2 regions of the Providencia sp. genome follow, and region 1 is predicted to be linked to the other one. Evidence: predicted binding sites of a transcription regulator. Region 1 holds the regulator's gene; the other holds the start of a gene.
What was found. Region 1 encodes sigma-54, which starts transcription at its own class of promoters, with help from an activator protein. Its sites were predicted from a motif close to GTTGGCACANNTTTCGCTNT; they were not measured.

Region 1 (9,993 bases):
CTTGGTTGTGTAACAGTATTGAGATTTTTAGAGCAGTTAGCCGTACAAGGTAAAAAAGTCGGTGGCTATATCTTAGTTTCAGGCTTTGATAGTGAGCTGGAAACATTGCCAGAGTTAAAATCTCATACACCTAACAAATTAAATTATGCCGCATTAATTGGCATTGCAGATGAGCGAGTCTCAATCATCTCAACTAATGATGAAATTGTTTCTCCGCAATCATCGAAAGTACTCGCAGAGTCGCTACAAACTCAGGTCATTATGGAAGAGCAGGCTGGTCATTTTTTAGATAGAGAAGGGTATGTTGAGTTTCCTACGATTCTCTCGGTGATAAAAAATCGATTTTAATATCAAGAAACTCCCCTAAGCCAATATTTTGGCATAGGGGAATATCAATTAAGCGCTTTCAGATAGCTCTTTCAAATATTGGAATATTTGACGGAAAGCTTTAGGGGGCTTATTACCTTCACGCTCTTTTTTTGCATTACGTACTAGCACCCTAAGTTGCTGCCTATCCGTATGCGGGAACAATGCGACGACTTCTTCTATCACGTTATCGCCATTTTCGATTAAACGCATACGTAAATCTTCTAGTTTATGAAGATAAACAGCTTGCTGATTATGGCGATTCTTAAGTTTATCAAGTGCTTCAGTAATTGGATCTACATCACGAGAGCGCAGTAATTTACCAATAAACTGTAATTGACGGCGACGACCTTCACGGGTGATCCTTTGAGCTATTTCAATTGAATCAAGTAATTGGGTATCTAATGGAATACGCTCAAGCTCGTTTTTGCTTAAATCAACAAGCTCGGCTCCCAGTTTTTTGAGGATCTCAGCATCGCGTTTAATTTCGCTTTTGCTGACCCAAATAATTTCATCATCCTCTTCTTCTTGCGGCGCTGGGATATCATCCAGCCAGTCTTCAGGCTGTGTGGCCATATTGATTTTCCTTTTTACAAAACGTGGTCATGTAATTTACATGAGCGATTGCGTGTAATTTACATGACCTACTGAGTCACGAATGTTAACATTCTTATATTCATGATAGTTCAAATTACATGAGTGTAGGCCGTGGGGGATAACTTAGATCATATATTATTATATGTTCATTGAGATAGCTCTACTTACTGTTTATCTATAATTTGAATTTATTGGGCTATATTAAACCTATTGTAACTGGGAAAATGCCCTAATGACTACCTGACATTTACTTATCAGTGTAGAAAATGGCTTTTTTCCTCAATATTATTGGATTAAATGCATGAGTGTAACTGATCAAGTCAACGAACAACGTAAAAAATTAGAAGAAGCTGTCGCCCACGCATTGGAATTTGCCAAAAGTCGTTGTGATGCGGCAGAAGTTGCAGTAAACAAAAGTACCGGAATTAGTGTCAGTACTCGCCAAGGTGAAGTCGAAAATGTTGAGTTTAATAGTGATGGTGCTTTAGGGATCACCGTTTATCATCAACAACGCAAAGGAAGTGCCTCTTCAACGGATCTAAGCCATGATGCAATTGAGCGTACTGTACAGGCTGCGATTGATATTGCATGTTATACCTCACAAGATCCCTGTGCGGGAGTAGCAGATAAATCATTATTAGCGTTTGAAGCTCCGGATTTGAATCTATTCCAAGCGACTGAAGTATCACCTGAAGATGCTATAAAATTGGCTTCGCGAGCTGAAATGGCGGCATTGAATGCGGATCCTCGTATTATTAATACGGAAGGTGGTAGCTTTAACGGTCATTATGGGGTCAGAGTCTTTGGTAACTCCCATGGGATGCTGCAAAGCTATAGTTCTAGTCGCTATTCTATGTCCAGTTGTGTTATCGCAGAGCATGAAGGTGCGATGGAGCGTGATTATGCTTATACCATCGGTCGTAGCCTTAATGCACTTAAATCCCCTGAATGGGTGGGACAAGAATGCGCACGCCGTACATTGTCGCGCTTAGCGCCAAGAAAGCTCCCTACCATGAAGGCGCCAGTTATTTTTGCCTCTGAAGTGGCGACAGGATTATTTGGTCATTTAGTTGGTGCGATTAGCGGCAGCAGTATTTACCGTAAATCCTCTTTTTTGCTTGATAGCTTAGGTAAACAAATTTTGCCAAGCTGGTTAACAATTAACGAGCAGCCTCATTTGATGGGCGGCTTAGCCTCTTCACCTTTTGACAGTGAAGGTGTTCGCACTACTGAGCGCAATATTATTGAAAGCGGTGTATTGCAAACTTGGCTAATGACGAGTTACTCAGCTCGAAAACTCGGTCTACAAAGTACCGGTCATGCTGGTGGTATTCATAACTGGCGTATCGCTGGGCAAGGGCACTCTTTCGATGCATTGTTAAAGCAGATGGGAACAGGGCTAGTTGTCACTGAACTGATGGGACAGGGTGTGAGTGGTATCACGGGTGATTATTCTCGTGGTGCATCAGGCTTTTGGGTTGAAAACGGAGAAATCCAATATCCTGTCAGTGAAATTACAATCGCTGGTAATCTCAAGGATATGTGGGCAAATATGGTGACTATTGCCGACGATATTGAAACTCGCAGTAATATTCAATGTGGCTCGGTGTTACTTTCACAGATGAGTATTGCAGGGGAATAGATTCTCTTTGTTACTCTTCATAATATTTTTTAGCTAAAAAATTGCAATAAAAAAAGGCACTCATTGAGTGCCTGAAACATCTAGAAAACTTATTGGAGTTTCTTGGTTGAAACTTTTTTTATTAAGTCTTTTCTATTTTTATAAGCTCAAGGCTTTAGCGATGGAATTCACCAGCCGCTTCTGGCTGATAAATAATCTCTAATACTCTAACGCGAGTTGCAACACCATTTGGTAGTGCCCAACTAATTTCATCGTTAACGCGCAGACCTAACAGCGCTGCGCCGATTGGTGCCATCACTGATAGTTGCTCCGCACTATCTTTCAATGATGCTGGATAAACCAGCGTACGAGTACGTTCCTCATTACTAATTAGGTCAAGGAAACGGACGGTACTGTTCATTGTGACGACATCCGCAGGCATTTCCTGTGGGGTAACAATATCAGCACGGTCAAGTTCTTCATTCAGCGCATCTGCGACAGGCGTATCTGCATAAGCGGGTTGTTCCATTAGCGCATCTAAGCGTTCTGCATCTAAATCATTGATAATAATTGTTGGCTTTGTCATACCACACTCCAATAGAGACCTACAAAGCAAACACCCCCCACCCAAAAGGTAGGGGGTGTCGCTATAAATTAAGTTGTTTAAAATATTAGGCGCTATAAGCTTTAAAGGGAAGAGATCATGATCACGATCTCAGGCCTGTACCTGTAAAATCACGCATATTGATAAATTCATTAGTCATTTTTTGATTCAATTACTCTTCATCAAAACCACTATTGAATAGGTTAATTATTGCGGATAACGCCTGATCTTCATCTGGGCCGCTAACCTCTATATCAATTTTACTACCTTGTTCCGAGTCTAACATCAACATCGCAATAACGCTATCGGCCTCAGCCTCAATTTGGCTATTATTACGCAAAATAACCCTTGAGTTAAATTGTTTAACCAAATCATAAAGTAACATAGCAGGTCTTGCATGCATACCGAGCCGGTTTTTGAGCGTTATTGTCGCTTTTACGGTCATTACTTGCGTTTTTCTAGTGTTCTATGACGTGACTGGACGTTTTTACCTCTAGAGCGAAAGTAATCTGCTAACTGCTCTGCAACATAGACGGAGCGATGTTTTCCTCCCGTACAACCGATAGCGACAGTTAAATAGCTACGATTATTCGTTTCTAACATTGGTAGCCATAACTCGAGGTAACTGCGTGTTTGGTAAATAAAATTATGGACTTCAGTGTGCCTATCTAAGAAGGCCGCAACGGGGCGATCTAAACCAGTCATTGGGCGTAGTTTCGGGTCCCAATGTGGATTGGGCAAAAATCGTACATCAAAAACATAATCTGCATCAATCGGTATACCATGTTTGAAACCAAATGATTCAAACACCATGGTGAGCTCTCGTTCACGTTTGCCCATTAAACGCGTTCTAAGCATCTCAGCGAGTTCATGAACTGACATCTCTGAGGTATCAATGACCAAATCAGCTCTTGAGCGTAGCGGTTCTAGTAGCTCATTTTCTTCATCAATCGCACTTTCGAGTGATAAATTTTTGCTTGAAAGAGGATGTAATCGACGGGTATCACTATAACGGCGAATAAGCGTGTTACGATCAGCATCCAGAAACAATAGCTGTGGAGAGAAGGTTGGTGGTAATTTATCAATCGCTTCTTCGAAAATCTCTGGGTTATCAGGCATATTACGCACGTCAATGCTCACCGCCGCTGAAATATTACGTTCAGCGAGTGAATTAGCCAGTTCCGGTAGTAATACAACCGGTAGGTTATCCACACAGTAGAAACCCATATCTTCCAGCGCACGTAAGGCCACGGATTTTCCCGAACCGGAACGGCCGCTGACAATCATCAGCACCATGAGTACACTCCCTTCTGTTTCTTGATGAACTGTTTTTTTGATGATCGATAATTTAATGATCTATCCGCTTAATGATCATACGTTATTGAGTAAATTTAACTATTTAATCTATCGTCGTATCGACTCTTTTTTAACAGTATAAACCATAATAATTTCATTACGATATTACGATATCACGATAAGGCGTAAACTTATAACTTACTCAGTAATTATACTATACAGCTCATTATCACTTTGTGCAGAGCGCAAGCGTTTACACAGGGTTTTATCTGCAAGCTTTTTAGCGATAAGCGACAGTGTATGTAAATGTGTTTTACACTGATCTGATGGAACAAGTAATGCGAAAAGTAGATCAACGGGCTGATTATCAATCGCATCAAAAGCGATAGGCTCTTCTAAATGTAAAAAGACGCCAACAGCGCGTGCATTTTCACTTTCATTCAGTTTGCCATGCGGAATGGCAATTCCGCCACCAATACCTGTAGTACCGACTTTTTCTCTGGTTAATAATGCTTCAAATACCGTGTTTTCCGGTAATCCCAACTCAGCGGCAGCCAATTCGCTAATAATTTCTAATGCTCTTTTCTTACTTGTACACACTAAGTTATTACGTGTGCAGGCTGATGATAAAACAACGCTTAATTGGATTTCTATATCACTATTCATTTTATTATTCACTTAGGACTACAAAACCAGATGGTGTATACCACCATCTGGTTTGGAACATTCATCGGCTAGACCGTAACAATGGCCTAGACCCTATCAATGTATTAGTGTTGTCTCAGTTTTTCTTTGTGTTTAGTTAATTGGCGTGACAGTTTGTCAACCAGTAAGTCAATTGCTGCATACATGTCGTTTTCTTCCGCTGATGCATGAAGCTCGGCACCATTAACTTGCAGGGTCGCTTCAGCAATTTGCTGAACTTTTTCAACTTTCAGGACGACTTGAATATTGTTAATACGATCAAACAATTGCTCTAGTTTTTTGAGTTTTTTCTCAACAATTTCGCGCAATGCTGGGGTCAGTTCAATATTGTGTCCAGTAATCTGAAATTCCATACAACCTTCCTTATTTTATCAATTAAACCAGTTGTTTACGCTGATTTGACGGCGGAATAGATAACGATTCACGATACTTAGCAACAGTACGACGAGCAACTTGAATACCTTGTTCGGCAAGCATACTCGTCAATTTACTATCGCTCAATGGTTTTGCTGGATTTTCAGCAGCAACCAGTTTTTTCACCAAAGCTCGAATTGCCGTTGAGGAAGCTTCTCCTCCGGTGTCCGTGCTTACGTGGCTGGAGAAAAAATACTTCAACTCAAAAATACCTCTAGGACTATGGAGATACTTTTGAGTTGTTACTCTTGAGATTGTTGATTCATGCATGTCTACCTGATAAGCAATGTCTGCCAATATCATGGGTTTCATATATTCGTCACCGAGCTCAAAAAATTCTTGTTGTTGCTCAACAATACAGGTTGCTACTTTGAGTAGTGTCTCATGACGACTTTCAAGACTTTTTATCAACCATTTCGCATCTTGTAGATGACTGCGAATATACTGTGAGTCACCTTCACTTACATTATCATTTATTAATGAAGCATAGTGATGATTAATGCTTAGTTTAGGGATGCTATCTGTATTTAACTCAACTTGCCAGTGCCCATTATTTTTTTTCACCAGAACATCTGGAATGACGTATTCTGATTCTCCAGTATTGATGGATTGCCCAGGTTTTGGATTCAAGGTTAATATTAGGTCTATCGCAGTTTTGAGCGCATCTTCTTTTAGACGCGTCAATTTACTTAACTGGCGGAAATCGCGGTTTGCCAGTAACTCAATATGATTGCTAATAATCTGTTTGGCTTCTGATAATCCTTGAGTTTCTTTTGGGTAGAGCGAAAGCTGAATGAGTAGACACTCTTTCAAGTCTTGCGCTGCGACACCTAAAGGGTCGAAATGTTGAATGCGTTTTAGAACCGCAATAACTTCTTCTACGCTAATTTCAGGATTATCAATTCCTTCATGGATATCCGCTACCGTAGTGGTGAGATAGCCCGAATCATCAATGGAATCAATTATTGAAGTTGCAATTGCACGATCAGTATCAGTAAACGGTGTGAGTCCAGCTTGCCAGATGAGATAATCTTGTAATGTTTGAGTAGTTTCACCTTGATAAACGGGTAGTTCATCAAAGCTATAGTCACTGCTAGTGCCTGAAGGGGTTCCAGCGCTGTAGATTTCATCCCAATCTGCATCCAGCGGTAGCTCATCAGGCATATCATTTTTTTCTAATGCTTCTTTTGTATCTATTTCGCTGCTATCAGTGATGTGTTCTTGATTGTCATTCGGTGCGAGCTCATCTAATTCATCTTGTTCAAGCAAAGGATTCGTTTCAAGTGCTAGTTGAATTTCTTGTTGTAGCTCAAGTGTAGACAATTGTAACAGACGAATAGCCTGCTGCAATTGGGGGGTCATCGCGAGTTGTTGACTGACTCTGAGCTGCAAACTTTGCTTCATGAATGTGTTCTGCTCTCCGTTTTAATTTCAATCGTTTTAACATTTAGCTGATTTCTATCTTAGCAAAATCCTATCGTAAGATAAGCTTTAACTCTTTATAACCGGAAACCTTCACCTAAATATACGCGCTTAACTTGTTCATTTTCAAGGATCATTGCCGGTGTACCATGGGCAATTAAGTGGCCTTGACTGACAATATAAGCTCTTTCACACACATCAAGAGTTTCACGGACATTATGGTCAGTTATCAAAACACCAAGGCCATAGTCACGTAAATGTTGGATTATTTTCTTGATATCTAATACTGAAATAGGGTCAACACCAGCAAAAGGTTCATCCAATAGAATAAATTTCGGATTAGCTGCGAGTGCGCGGGCAATTTCTACTCGGCGACGTTCACCGCCAGACAGTGATTGACCCATGCTGTCTCGAAGGTGAGTAATACTGAACTCTTCCATGAGCTCTTCAGCTCTTTCTTTACGCTGCTGTGTGTTTAGGTCATGGCGAATTTCTAATACTGCCATTAGGTTATCATAAACACTGAGGCGGCGGAAAATAGACGCTTCTTGAGGAAGATAGCCAATGCCGCGACGAGCACGTTCGTGCAGTGGCAGTAAGCTGATATCTTCACCATCTATTAAAATTTTACCAGCATCCCGCTGAACAATACCGACCACCATGTAAAAGGTGGTTGTTTTACCGGCACCGTTTGGTCCAAGTAGACCTACAATTTCGCCGGATTTAACCTCAAGGCTAACATCTTCAACAACCTTGCGCTTTTTATAGGATTTAGCCAGATTCTCTGCGGTTAGTGTTGCCATAACGATTATTTACTCTTAGTCGTATTTGCTGATGAACTTGCCGCTGCTGGGGCTTTCTCTTGTAATTGTGCCGGCAATATTACGGTTGTTACACGTTTGCCTTTATCACTGAATGCTTCCATTTGCTGCGTTGGGACGACGTAAGTGATTTTATCGCCTTTGATATTGCTATCTAACTGCTCAAGATAAGCGTTGCCTGTTAGGGTAACGAGTTGTTTATCAACTTCATATCGCGCTTTTGCTGCATGACCTTTAATTGGTTTGCCATCATCTTGTAATTGATAAAAAGTGACAGGAGTACCGAAGGCTTCAATCACAATTTTATCAGAGTCACTGCTTGGACGAGTGACGACAACTTTATTGGCTTTTATGTCGATAGAACCTTGCTTGATCACAACGTCATCAGTGAAAGTCGTGATGTTTTTTTCTAGATCAAGGGATTGCTTGACCGAATTAATCGTCATTGGCTGCTGAGTGTCACTTTTAAGCGCCATAGCGGGTAGGCTAAGAGCCAAAATTGCACTGGCAATAGCTCCTTGAATAAAATACTGCTTAGTGGCTTGTTTCATTTTGTTGCTCTTCTGGTTGTAACACATAATGAGTTTTCACATCTTCGATTAATTCTGCAGTTTTGGTACGAAGATTTCCCTTCATTTTTAAACCGGTAGAATTGAGTCCTTGTCCAATAATGGTGACTTTATCGTCAGATGAAACGTCTTGTGTTGTCAAATTGACAACTGCACTTTCAGTTGTAATTCGTTGTAACTGTGATTCTTTCGTTAAGCTATTGACCTGAACATCACTATAAAGATAGAGCACATTATCTTTGGTTAAACGTGCTTTGAATGAGCTAATTGTCCACGTTGGTATGCCTGCGTCATTATAGGTTGTCAACACAGGCTTGGAAAACCATGTAATTTTGCTTTCTGTGTAGTTGTCAATTTTATCAGCGACAAGTTTATAAGATAAATCACCGGTCGGATTATAGACGAAAGTGACTGAATCATCAGTCTGATAATTAGGTTGACCATCATTTATTACACTACCTGTCATGTTTACCGCGTCGTTACCGGATAAATTCCAACCGATAAGCCCAAGGACAATCAGCGATAGAATAATAATTAACCACTTCTTCGAATTGCTCATAAATGATATCTATTCTTTAAATCGATAAGCCTTTAGCTTCTTCCAATTTATTTTGTGAAAGAAGAATGAGGTCACATAGTTCTCGAACGGCCCCTTTACCACCACTAATTTGAGTGACATAGTCAGCTTTAGGTAGTAATAACGGATGAGCATCTGCTACAGCGACGGATAGACCGACTTTTGCCATTACAGGCCAATCAATCAAGTCATCACCAATGTAGGCTATTTCTTCTTGAGTTAATTGTAGTGTATCTAACAGTTCGTGATACGCCAAAAGCTTATCGCTCTGTCCTTGGTAAAGATATGTAATACCCAATGTTTTGGCTCTATCTTCAAGAAGTTTAGCTTGTCTACCAGTAATAATAGCAACTTCAATCCCAGAGGTTAGCAAACAGCGAATACCATAGCCATCGCGTACATTGAATGCCTTGAGCTCTTCACCGTTATTACCCATATAAATCAAGCCGTCAGACATTACGCCATCAACGTCACAAATAAGCAGTTTAATTTTTGCTGCTTTTTCTATCACTACATTAGCGATAGGGCCGTAGCAGGTGTCTTTCATTATTCTTCCCTTTTAATACTCGTCATACTTTGCATTACAGCGTTGTTGGTTTCATTCAGCTACCCAAGTCGCATACTTTTGTATGCTTCTTGGGATATCTTTGCTTGCCGCCTAGCTGTAACACAAATTATTTAGAGTATATGGCTAATTTTTGCATTACAGCGTTGTTGGCTGCACTCAGTTATCATGAATAGAGCAATACAATAAATATTTATATTAGGCTTAATGTCATTATGCTAATTACACAACTCCAGCTTGGAGTAGGTCATGCATATGCAGTACACCGACCAATTTATTGTTTTCAGCAACCAATAAAGAGGTAACATGTTTGGATTGCATCAGATTTAGCGCTTCAACGGCTAGCATGCTGGGGGCGATTTTAATACCACCTGGGGTCATCAAGTCAGCAATTTTAGCATTATTTAGGTCAACGCCCATATCAAAGATACGGCGT
Region 2 (9,993 bases), on a different contig from region 1:
ATTTATTCTCAGTTAGAAATATTCTAAGCGCATTAGTTTTATCTGCATTGAGACGAAATAACGGAGGTGTTATGGTGAAATCCGATTGTTTTTTTTCATCAATTCCGTCTATCCACGATTGAATTAAATAAGGGATTTTATCTGGATTTTCAACACTAATACTGACATCTTTATTGCCTTCGTTATAAATAACACGTGTTCCACCAATGATCACGCCTGCATGAGCTGTATTGATAACTATCAATAAAGAGATAAAAAAATAGACAATGTGTTTCATATCACCACCAGTAAATATATGAAATAAGGTTTAATTCCATTTAAACCTTATGAATTATTTAGTTATAATTAATTGTAAATGTTGCAGAACCATTAGCAGGACCAACAGTGACTGCATCTGTCTTAGCAATATAACGCGCTCTGAAATCTAAATTATTTTCTACATTTTCTTTGAGTGGATAAGTCTTAGACGCTGTAAATAATGGTACGACAGTATTTACGTCATCAGTAATCTGGATCCCTACACCTGTAGCTGCACCAGTATCCTGTTTTATTTTAATGACAGAGTCATCACCTAAATAAGAGTCAGCATCAAATTTCACTGATGCTGCTGTAACGGTACTTGGGCAATTAATTAATTTAATTGTGAATTTAGTTGCCGCAGCAGTACTTCCCGCAGTTGGTAGTGCTTTTTTGGATACTTTACCTAAGTTAACTTTTAAAGCATCTGAGCCTGCTGCTAATTCACAAGCTTGATCTGTGATTTCCCCTGTAAAGTCGATAGTACCATCCGCTGCAAATACATTACTAACAGCAAAAATAGATGTTGCAGCAATTAATGATGCAAGTAAGTTCTTTTTCATTCAATTCTCTCCAAAAAGGTTTTTATTTAATTATATTGAGTTGTGCGAATAATCACTTACTCAACTGGAGTGTATTTTGAGTCTATTTTTATAAATAAACAAGTCAGGAGGAAATTGGTTTAATATAAGAGAATTAAATTTAATAATTACATTATAATTTTATTAAACACATTATGAGTTAAAATTAAGTAGGAGTTAGATGATAATTTATATTTTGGTTTTTCGGGGCGGTAATTGTTTAAGTTAAATAACGATAATAAACTATTAATAATTGTAGGGTGATTTTAAGTGTTTATTTATCTCGTATATGGTGATTGTTTGAAATTTAAATTCACATGTTGTTTCTTTATTTTATAGTACATATCGAATATGTATATTCTTTTTTTGTCATTATAGCGTAGAAATAGTGTGAACATTGTTAAACTCATTATTTTAGCGTTTTATGTTCTAATCTATTTATGAAGAATTTAATGTTTTTTTGTTTTTGGCTCTATCAATATCTAGTCTTAATTTTAATAATTTAGTTGTTTTCTTTAGCCATTGATTAGCCTTAGATCTTATTTCGATGATATAAATAAGAGATTGGTGGTTATATTCACCAATCTAATTATCATTTATCGACGAGAAAATTACTCTATACCTAACTCTTTTAATTTACGTGTTAACGTATTCCGACCCCAACCCAATAAACGTGCGGCTTCTTGTTTATGACCATTGGTGTATTTGAGCGCGCAATTTAGCATCGTGTGCTCCAATAAAGGAAGAGCTTGAGCGAGTAAATCTTCTTTGCCTTCAATTAACGCATTATCTGTCCATTGGGCTAATTGCTCAAACCAAGCCCCGTCATTACTAAGCGTTCGTGATAAGGCGGGTTGTGTTTGTACTAAGTGTTGAGTCTGATTGTCAGATTTATGCGCTTTAGGATGTGATTCATCAGATAAATCATCCGGTAAATCTTGGGGTAAAATCTCTTGGCTTGCCGCCATCACTGTTAACCAGCGGCAAACATTTTCTAATTGGCGAACGTTACCTGACCAATAATAGCGTTGAAGAATTTTTTCACTATCAGGATGGAGTACTTTACTTTCAACACCCAATTCTTTTGCGGTATTTTGCAAAAAAAAGTGAGCAAGACGCGGAATATCTTCAAGACGCTCTCGTAATGGAGGTAATTGCACCCGAATAACATTTAATCGATGAAAAAGGTCTTCGCGAAATAAACCTTCTTTGACACGTTTTTCTAAATCTTGGTGAGTGGCGGCAATAATACGGACATCTACTTTGACCGGAGTATAACCGCCAATACGGTAAAACTGTCCTTCAGCGAGCACTCGGAGCAATCGGGTTTGAACATCAAGGGGCATATCACCAATTTCATCTAAAAATAAAGAGCCCCGATTGGCTTGTTCAAAGCGCCCCTGTCTAACTTGTGTCGCACCAGTAAAAGCGCCTTTTTCATGACCAAAAAGTTCTGACTCAATTAAGTCTTTGGGAATTGCGGCCATATTGAGTGCAATAAACGGTTCGTTCACTCGTGGGCTGTGTTGGTGTAGCGCATGAGCCACTAATTCTTTACCAGTTCCCGATTCACCATTAATAAGCACACTAATTGATGAGCGAGATAAACGACCGATAATACGATATACCTCCTGCATAGCAGGGGCTTCACCTATCATGGTGGAAGAGACAATCGGTGCTTTTTGTTTAGTATCTCGATTGGTATGATTTTGCTCGCGGCTATGATTTAACGCACGTTCCACTAAGGCGACGGTTTCATCAATATCAAACGGTTTGGGTAGATAATCAAATGCCCCTGATTGATAAGCACTGACCGCAGCATCAAGGTCAGAGTGTGCCGTCATAATTATAATCGGTAGCAGGGGATGAGATTGCTTTAGTTGATTGAGTAGTTCTAGACCATCAGTACCTGGCATGCGAATATCAGATAGCAACACATCAGGGAGGTCAGTTTCTAATGCGGTAAGTACGGCATTGGCGCTATCAAAGCAGGTACAATCAAAATCAGCGCTACTTAACGCACGCTCTAATACCCAGCGAATAGAACTGTCGTCATCAACGACCCAAATTTTTCCCTGTTGCATGGGTTATCCCCTATTTTTTGATTGGTAGATAAATAGAAAACTCGGTGTGTCCCGGCCAACTGGTAAACTCAATTTTGCCCAAGTGTTGGTCAACTAAACTGCGTGCGATAGAGAGTCCTAAACCTGTGCCATCTGGTCGCCCACTGACCATGGGATAAAATAAGGTATCTTGAATAGATAACGGAATACCGGAGCCGTTATCTTCAATATCAATACGTGCGGCTAATCGATAACGCTCACCCTGCAACATTACTTGAAATGCGGTGCGAGTACGCAAAGTGATGGTTCCCCCTGTTTTCTCAAGTGCTTGTAATGCATTACGAGTGATATTTAACAGCACTTGCTCAATTTGGTCAGGGTAGTGTTCTAGGTCGGGTAAACTCGGGTCATAGTCACGAATTAGCGTCACATCATCCGGTTTTTCTAAAGCGACTAAACGTGTCACATTTTCAACAATGTGGTGAATACTTTGCTGAGTTTTCGGACCTGGATATTGTGGGCCAAGTAGTCTATCGACTAATGCTCTTAAGCGGTCGGCCTGCTCGATAATGACTTGAGTGTATTCGTTAAGTTTAGGGTCTGGTAGCGCTTTAGATAATAGTTGAGCGGCGCCGCGTAATCCCCCAAGTGGATTTTTTATTTCATGGGCAAGACCACGGATAAGTTCTCGAGCGGCAAGCTGTTGCACATTTTGGGCAACTTCTTGGCTAAGGCGTCGTTGGCTATCGAGTAGTGACAGTTCAACTAAAATGAATTGTTCAGAAAAAGGTTGTGCACTGAGAGACATCACATGGGAGTGGTTATTAAATACCAATGTGATTTCATTTTCAGTAAAGCTATGGCCTTCTTTTAAGCTATTTAGCATCAGTTCATCATTCAATGAACAGTAGCTGAATAATAGCGGAAAGGGGGTACCATAAAGTTTGCGCTGGCTCTGGGTTAAGATCTGTAATGCGGCATGATTGGCATAGTGAATAACCAAATCATAATCCAGTATCAGCACACTATTAAGCAGTGAATCGAGAATATGTTCCGGCGCGGGCAAATGTTCGGTTTTCATACGGTTCTACTCCTGCACTAATCTGCACTATTTTGGTGCATTATACCTGATTTGCTGAGTAACACCGCAATTTAACGTCGATAATTTAGTTTTGTTACCGTTATTATTTAGAGAGAAAAGGCCCCATCATAGATGGGGCAAGTGCTTCACGGCAACAAAGACTAGCAGTGGAACGGCGTGTTACACACTGTAGTACATTTCAAATTCGAGTGGGTGTGGCGTCATGCGAACACGTTGGATGTCGCTACGCAGTAATTCAATATAGCCATCGATAGCATCGTCGGTAAATACACCACCACGAGTTAAGAACTCACGGTTTTTATCCAATTCAGCCAGTGCTTCCTCTAATGAACCTGCCACTGTTGGGATTTCTTTTGCTTCTTCCGGTGGTAAGTCATACAGGTTTTTGTCCATCGCATCGCCTGGGTGGATCTTATTGATGATGCCATCAAGGCCGGCCATTAACTGTGCTGCGAACGCTAAATATGGGTTAGCCGCAGGGTCTGGGAAACGAACTTCAATACGACGTGCTTTAGTGCTGGCAACCACTGGAATACGAATAGATGCTGAGCGGTTGCGGGCAGAGTATGCCAGCATGACAGGTGCTTCAAAGCCTGGGACTAAACGTTTATATGAGTTAGTCGTTGGGTTAGTGAATGCGTTTAATGCGCGCGCATGCTTGATGATGCCACCAATATAGTACAGCGCCATTTCAGATAAACCGCCGTATTTGTCCCCTGCGAATAGGTTAACACCATCTTTAGATAGGGACATATGGCAGTGCATACCAGAACCGTTGTCGCCAACTAATGGTTTTGGCATAAAGGTTGCCGTTTTACCAAAGGCGTGTGCAACGTTGTGCACGACATATTTATAAACTTGGGTTTCATCCGCTTTTTTCGTCATTGTATTAAAGCGGGTTGCGATTTCATTTTGGCCTGCTGTTGCAACTTCATGGTGATGAGCTTCAACTACCAAGCCCAAATCTTCCATAGTAGTACACATTGCAGAGCGTAGGTCTTGTGATGAATCTACTGGAGGAACTGGGAAATACCCACCTTTTACTGAAGGACGATGGCCTTTGTTGCCGCCTTCGTATTTAGTTCCTGTATTCCATGCACCTTCGATATCATCGATGTGGTAGTAGCTGCTATGCATGCTGTTACCAAAGCGAATATCATCAAAGACGAAAAACTCTGGTTCTGGTCCGAATAGAACAACATCAGCGATACCGCTAGAACGTAGGAAATCTTCAGCACGTTTTGAAATTGAACGCGGGTCACGGCCGTAGCCTTGCATGGTGCCTGGCTCTAAAATATCACAACGAATAATTAAGGTGATATCAGCAAAGAATGGGTCGATCATTGCCGTTGACGGATCTGGCATCAATACCATGTCAGATTCATTGATTCCTTTCCAACCACCGAATGATGAGCCATCAAACATTTGGCCTTCTTCAAAGAAGTCTTCGTCAACTTGATGAGCAGGGATAGTGATGTGTTGCTCTTTACCTTTAGTGTCGGTAAAACGCAAATCAATAAATCTTACATTGTGCTCTTCAATTAACGATAAAATATGTTCAGCGGACATTCTCGGCTCTCCTGGTCGGGTCTAATCAACAAATGACAATATTGGGTTGATGTATTTGTTGGTTGTCTGGCTTTGCAGTGTCAGTTTTTATTACTCTGCAATTCTGCAATTAATATAAGCGAAAATCGTGCCAACTTTATAAAGTATAATAAATACTGATCGTTAGGCTGAAATAATAAGTATTAGCGTTGGTAAAGGTGAACGATTGCACAGTATTGGTGCGATCAATCTCAGGGGTGCACCAAAATGGTGAAAAAAAGCCAACTATATTGAATTGAGTGTCATGAAGTGGTAGTGAAAAGATTAAATATGGGCGCTTTTGAAAGTGAATAAGCGAATAAAAAAATAAAAGGATGCGACTAACAATAGCATCCTTTTTTGAATATTAAGATTGGTTCTTTTTGAGAATGCTCAACAGCGTAAATAAGCTAAAAGCACTGAATAACATTTCAATACCAATTAAGGTCGTTAATAAGGTGATTGATGTTAGCGGGCCATTGCCAATTAACAGGAATGCAATCACGAAGTCTAAGATACCGATGAGAATTTGTACCCAGCCACTGGATGTCTTAATTTGTTGAAATCCAACATATAATCTGACCACACCACCAATAATAAACAGGACAGAAACAAAAATGGCAAGTAGAACTAAACTTTGAATCGGGTCTTTAATAAAAGAATAGCCCAAAGTACAGTAAGCCACCCCAATGACGAAACTGAATATTTTCGACCAGCCTGAATATAAGCTAGAACTGAAAGTGCTGACGAGGATCGCTAAGCCACTCATAATAAATAAAATACCAAGAATAGCGCTCACGGCAATACCTGAGATCATTGGATTGATCAGGCAAAAAATACCGCCAACAAAAAGCAATACAGCAAGTACGATCAGTAAATTCCGTTGTTTTTTGAGTTCTTCTGAGGCGAGTTTTGACATTTGCTCGCGATTAATATTTAGCATGGTGCACCTCCTAAATGAAAGAATATCAATAAAATATACACCATAAATGATATTCGTTCGATTTTTTCAAACAGAATTTGGATTAAGTAACTTCTAAAAGGAATGCAATTTTATATTTAGTAGATTGAAATTGAAGTATAAAAGAAGGTTTTTTAAGTAATAGAGATGTCGGAACAGAGGATGAGCAAAAATAAGAACAGCTCTGTGCTGATGATTGAGCACAGAGCTGAAGTTTTACAGAAGTAGAGAATGGTGACGGTTTGACTATTCGTCGTCATTGTCAGTGAGTAATGTATTTACTTCTTCAATTTGTTTAACTGCATCATTGATGATCGTTGCAATTTGACGAGTTTGTTCTTCATTTAACTGTTTTAAAACCATTTTATGGCGCAGTAGTGCTTTGAAGCGGCTAACTGCCATTTCAATGTCTTCAGTTAAATTGACGCCTTGTTGCATATCGCGAGCTTTTGCTAATTTTCGCGTAATCATTGTTTCTATATCTTTATTTTGCGCTAGGTGTTCAGCACCTTCCGCAGTTAGGGTGAAACTTTTACGATTACGTTCAACAATTTGCGATTCAAGAAAGCCTTGTTCTTCTAGCAGTGTCAGTGTTGGATAGATAACACCTGGGCTTGGCACATAAAGGCCATTCGAAGCTTCTTGAATGTCTTTAATGATTTCATAGCCATAGCTTGGTTTTTTTGCTACTAACGAAAGCACCATGATATGGAGATCGCCATGGTCAAATAAACGACGCAAGCCTTTACCTCTACCGCGGCGGCCTTCGCCGTGACCACGACCATGACGACCTTCACCATGACAGCCTTCGCCGTGACCACGACCATGACGACCTTCACCATGACAGCCTTCGTCGTGACCGCGACCATGACGGCCTTCACCGTGACCGCGACCATGATGACCTTCACCATGACAACCTTCGCCGTGTTCGTGACGGTTTTCGCTGTGGCAGCAGCCAGCGCCATGACCGTGATGGTTTTCATCATGATGTGAATAATATACATGACGACAAGAATGAATTAGCATATAGTATTTCCTTATTATATTTTCGATATATCTAAAAAGATATTGTGGTATTACTATATTTAGATATATCGAAAGTGTCAATTTAGATATATCTAAATATAGAAGAAAGACATTAAAAACGGTGATAATGAAAGAAAGTTTATTTTTTATTCTTTTTTTTGGCTGCTAATATCTAGTTTTTAGCGTATTATTCTACCACTTTGTGATTTCTCAGTGCTGATATGAGCTATTTTCTAAAATATTCTGGCATTATTATGCAACTGGATGTTTTTTCATTAAAAACTTTTTTTACAGTGATGAGTTTCACATTTATTCCACTTGTGTGGAAAAACGTGTAAAATAACAGCAAATTAACGTAGAAAGTATGCTTTGAGCTATAATAACGACTCAAAAGGCATATTCCTTTTCTGTCAATTAAACGGTAAAAATCCTTGTCAATTCAAAACTTAAGAAACATCGCCATCATCGCTCACGTTGACCATGGCAAGACAACACTGGTTGGTAAATTACTGCAACAATCGGGCACCTTCGGTGAACGTGAAACAGTTGATGAGCGTGTTATGGACTCCAATGACTTGGAGAAAGAGCGCGGTATTACAATCCTTGCGAAAAATACTGCTATTCAATGGAATGGCTACCACATCAACATCGTAGACACCCCAGGCCACGCCGATTTCGGTGGTGAAGTTGAACGTGTTATGTCCATGGTTGACTGCGTTCTACTCGTTGTTGATGCAACTGACGGCCCAATGCCGCAAACTCGCTTTGTAACACAAAAAGCTTTTGATAATGGCCTAAAACCAATTGTTGTTATCAATAAAGTTGACCGCCCAGGTGCACGTCCTGATTGGGTTGTTGACCAAGTATTCGACTTATTCGTTAACTTAGGTGCAACGGATGAGCAGCTTGATTTCCCTGTTGTTTATGCATCAGCTCTGATGGGTATTGCAGGTCTTGAGCATACTGAAATGGCTGAAGACATGACCCCACTATACGAAGCTATCGTGAAGTATGTTGAGCCACCAAGTGTTGATCTGGAAGGTCCTTTCCAGATGCAAGTTTCACAGCTAGATTACAACAGCTACTTAGGTGTTATTGGTATTGGCCGTATTAAACGCGGTGTTGTAAAACCTAATCAGCAAGTCACTGTTATCGATAGCGAAGGTAAAACACGTAATGGTAAAATCGGTAAAGTTCTGACTCACTTAGGTCTAGAGCGTATCGATTCCCAACAAGCAGAAGCTGGCGATATCGTTGCTCTGACTGGTTTGGGTGAATTGAACATTTCTGACACTATCTGTAATGCAGGTAATGTTGAAGCGCTGCCTGCTCTGGCCGTTGATGAGCCAACAGTTAGCATGTTCTATTGCGTCAATACTTCACCATTCTGTGGTCGTGAAGGTAAATATGTGACTTCACGTCAGATTCTTGATCGTCTGAACAAAGAATTAGTTCACAACGTGGCACTGCGTGTTGAAGAAACTCAAGATCCAGATGCATTCCGTGTTTCTGGTCGTGGTGAGCTTCACTTATCTGTTCTGATTGAAAACATGCGTCGTGAAGGCTTCGAGTTAGCTGTTTCGCGTCCAAAAGTTATCATTCGTGAAATCGATGGTCGTAAGCAAGAGCCATTCGAACAAGTGACTTTAGACGTTGAAGAGCAACATCAAGGCGATACCATGAAAGCGTTAGGTGAGCGTAAAGGCGACCTACGTGACATGATGCCAGATGGTAAAGGCCGTGTACGTCTTGATTACGTTATTCCTAGCCGTGGTTTGATTGGCTTCCGTACTGAATTCATGACAATGACTTCAGGTACAGGTTTACTGTATTCAACATTCAGCCATTATGATGATGTTCGCCCAGGCGAAATCGGCGGCCGTCAAAACGGTGTTCTGATTTCTAATGGTCAGGGCAAAGCAGTTGCTTACGCTCTATACAGCCTGCAAGATCGCGGTAAATTATTCTTAGGTCACGGTGCGGAAGTTTATGAAGGCCAAATCATCGGTATTCACTCTCGTTCAAATGACCTGACAGTTAACTGCTTAACCGGTAAAAAACTGACTAACATGCGTGCGTCAGGTACTGATGAAGCAACAACACTGTCACCACCAATTAAAATGACACTAGAACAAGCGCTTGAGTTTATCGATGATGATGAACTAGTTGAAGTGACTCCACAGTCAATTCGCCTGCGTAAGCGTCATTTGACTGAGAATGATCGTCGTCGTTCAGGTCGCAGCAAAGACTAATTTTAGTCATTAGACATACGAAAAGGCACTTCAATATGAAGTGCCTTTTTTACGTCTATCGTTAAATTAATTGCTGCTAGGCTTCTATCATCAACGATGATAGTTTTATTCAATTAACATTAAT

Region 2: glnA (glutamate--ammonia ligase) is a predicted target of sigma-54. The motif match lies at 5,728-5,747, and genes of this name have one in related genera.

Annotation. Positions count from the first base shown of each region.
Region 1 is NZ_JBQDNB010000039.1:24,271-34,263, reverse strand. It holds gene ACTH6U_RS20105 (RBBP9/YdeN family alpha/beta hydrolase) at 1-348, shown strand, start outside; gene yjgA (ribosome biogenesis factor YjgA) at 397-942, opposite strand; gene pmbA (metalloprotease PmbA) at 1,265-2,605, shown strand; gene rnk (nucleoside diphosphate kinase regulator) at 2,760-3,170, opposite strand; gene npr (PTS phosphocarrier protein NPr) at 3,361-3,633, opposite strand; gene rapZ (RNase adapter RapZ) at 3,633-4,484, opposite strand; gene ptsN (PTS IIA-like nitrogen regulatory protein PtsN) at 4,683-5,150, opposite strand; gene hpf (ribosome hibernation promoting factor) at 5,255-5,542, opposite strand; gene rpoN (RNA polymerase factor sigma-54) at 5,565-7,007, opposite strand; gene lptB (LPS export ABC transporter ATP-binding protein) at 7,103-7,828, opposite strand; gene lptA (lipopolysaccharide ABC transporter substrate-binding protein LptA) at 7,834-8,397, opposite strand; gene lptC (LPS export ABC transporter periplasmic protein LptC) at 8,381-8,974, opposite strand; gene kdsC (3-deoxy-manno-octulosonate-8-phosphatase KdsC) at 8,991-9,539, opposite strand; gene kdsD (arabinose-5-phosphate isomerase KdsD) at 9,780-9,993, opposite strand, start outside.
Region 2 is NZ_JBQDNB010000005.1:65,220-75,212, reverse strand. It holds gene ACTH6U_RS06005 (fimbrial biogenesis chaperone) at 1-277, opposite strand, end outside; gene ACTH6U_RS06000 (fimbrial protein) at 336-860, opposite strand; gene glnG (nitrogen regulation protein NR(I)) at 1,490-2,962, opposite strand; gene glnL (nitrogen regulation protein NR(II)) at 2,973-4,022, opposite strand; gene glnA (glutamate--ammonia ligase) at 4,203-5,612, opposite strand; gene ACTH6U_RS05980 (HdeD family acid-resistance protein) at 5,998-6,573, opposite strand; gene ACTH6U_RS05975 (PadR family transcriptional regulator) at 6,838-7,617, opposite strand; gene typA (ribosome-dependent GTPase TypA) at 8,049-9,869, shown strand.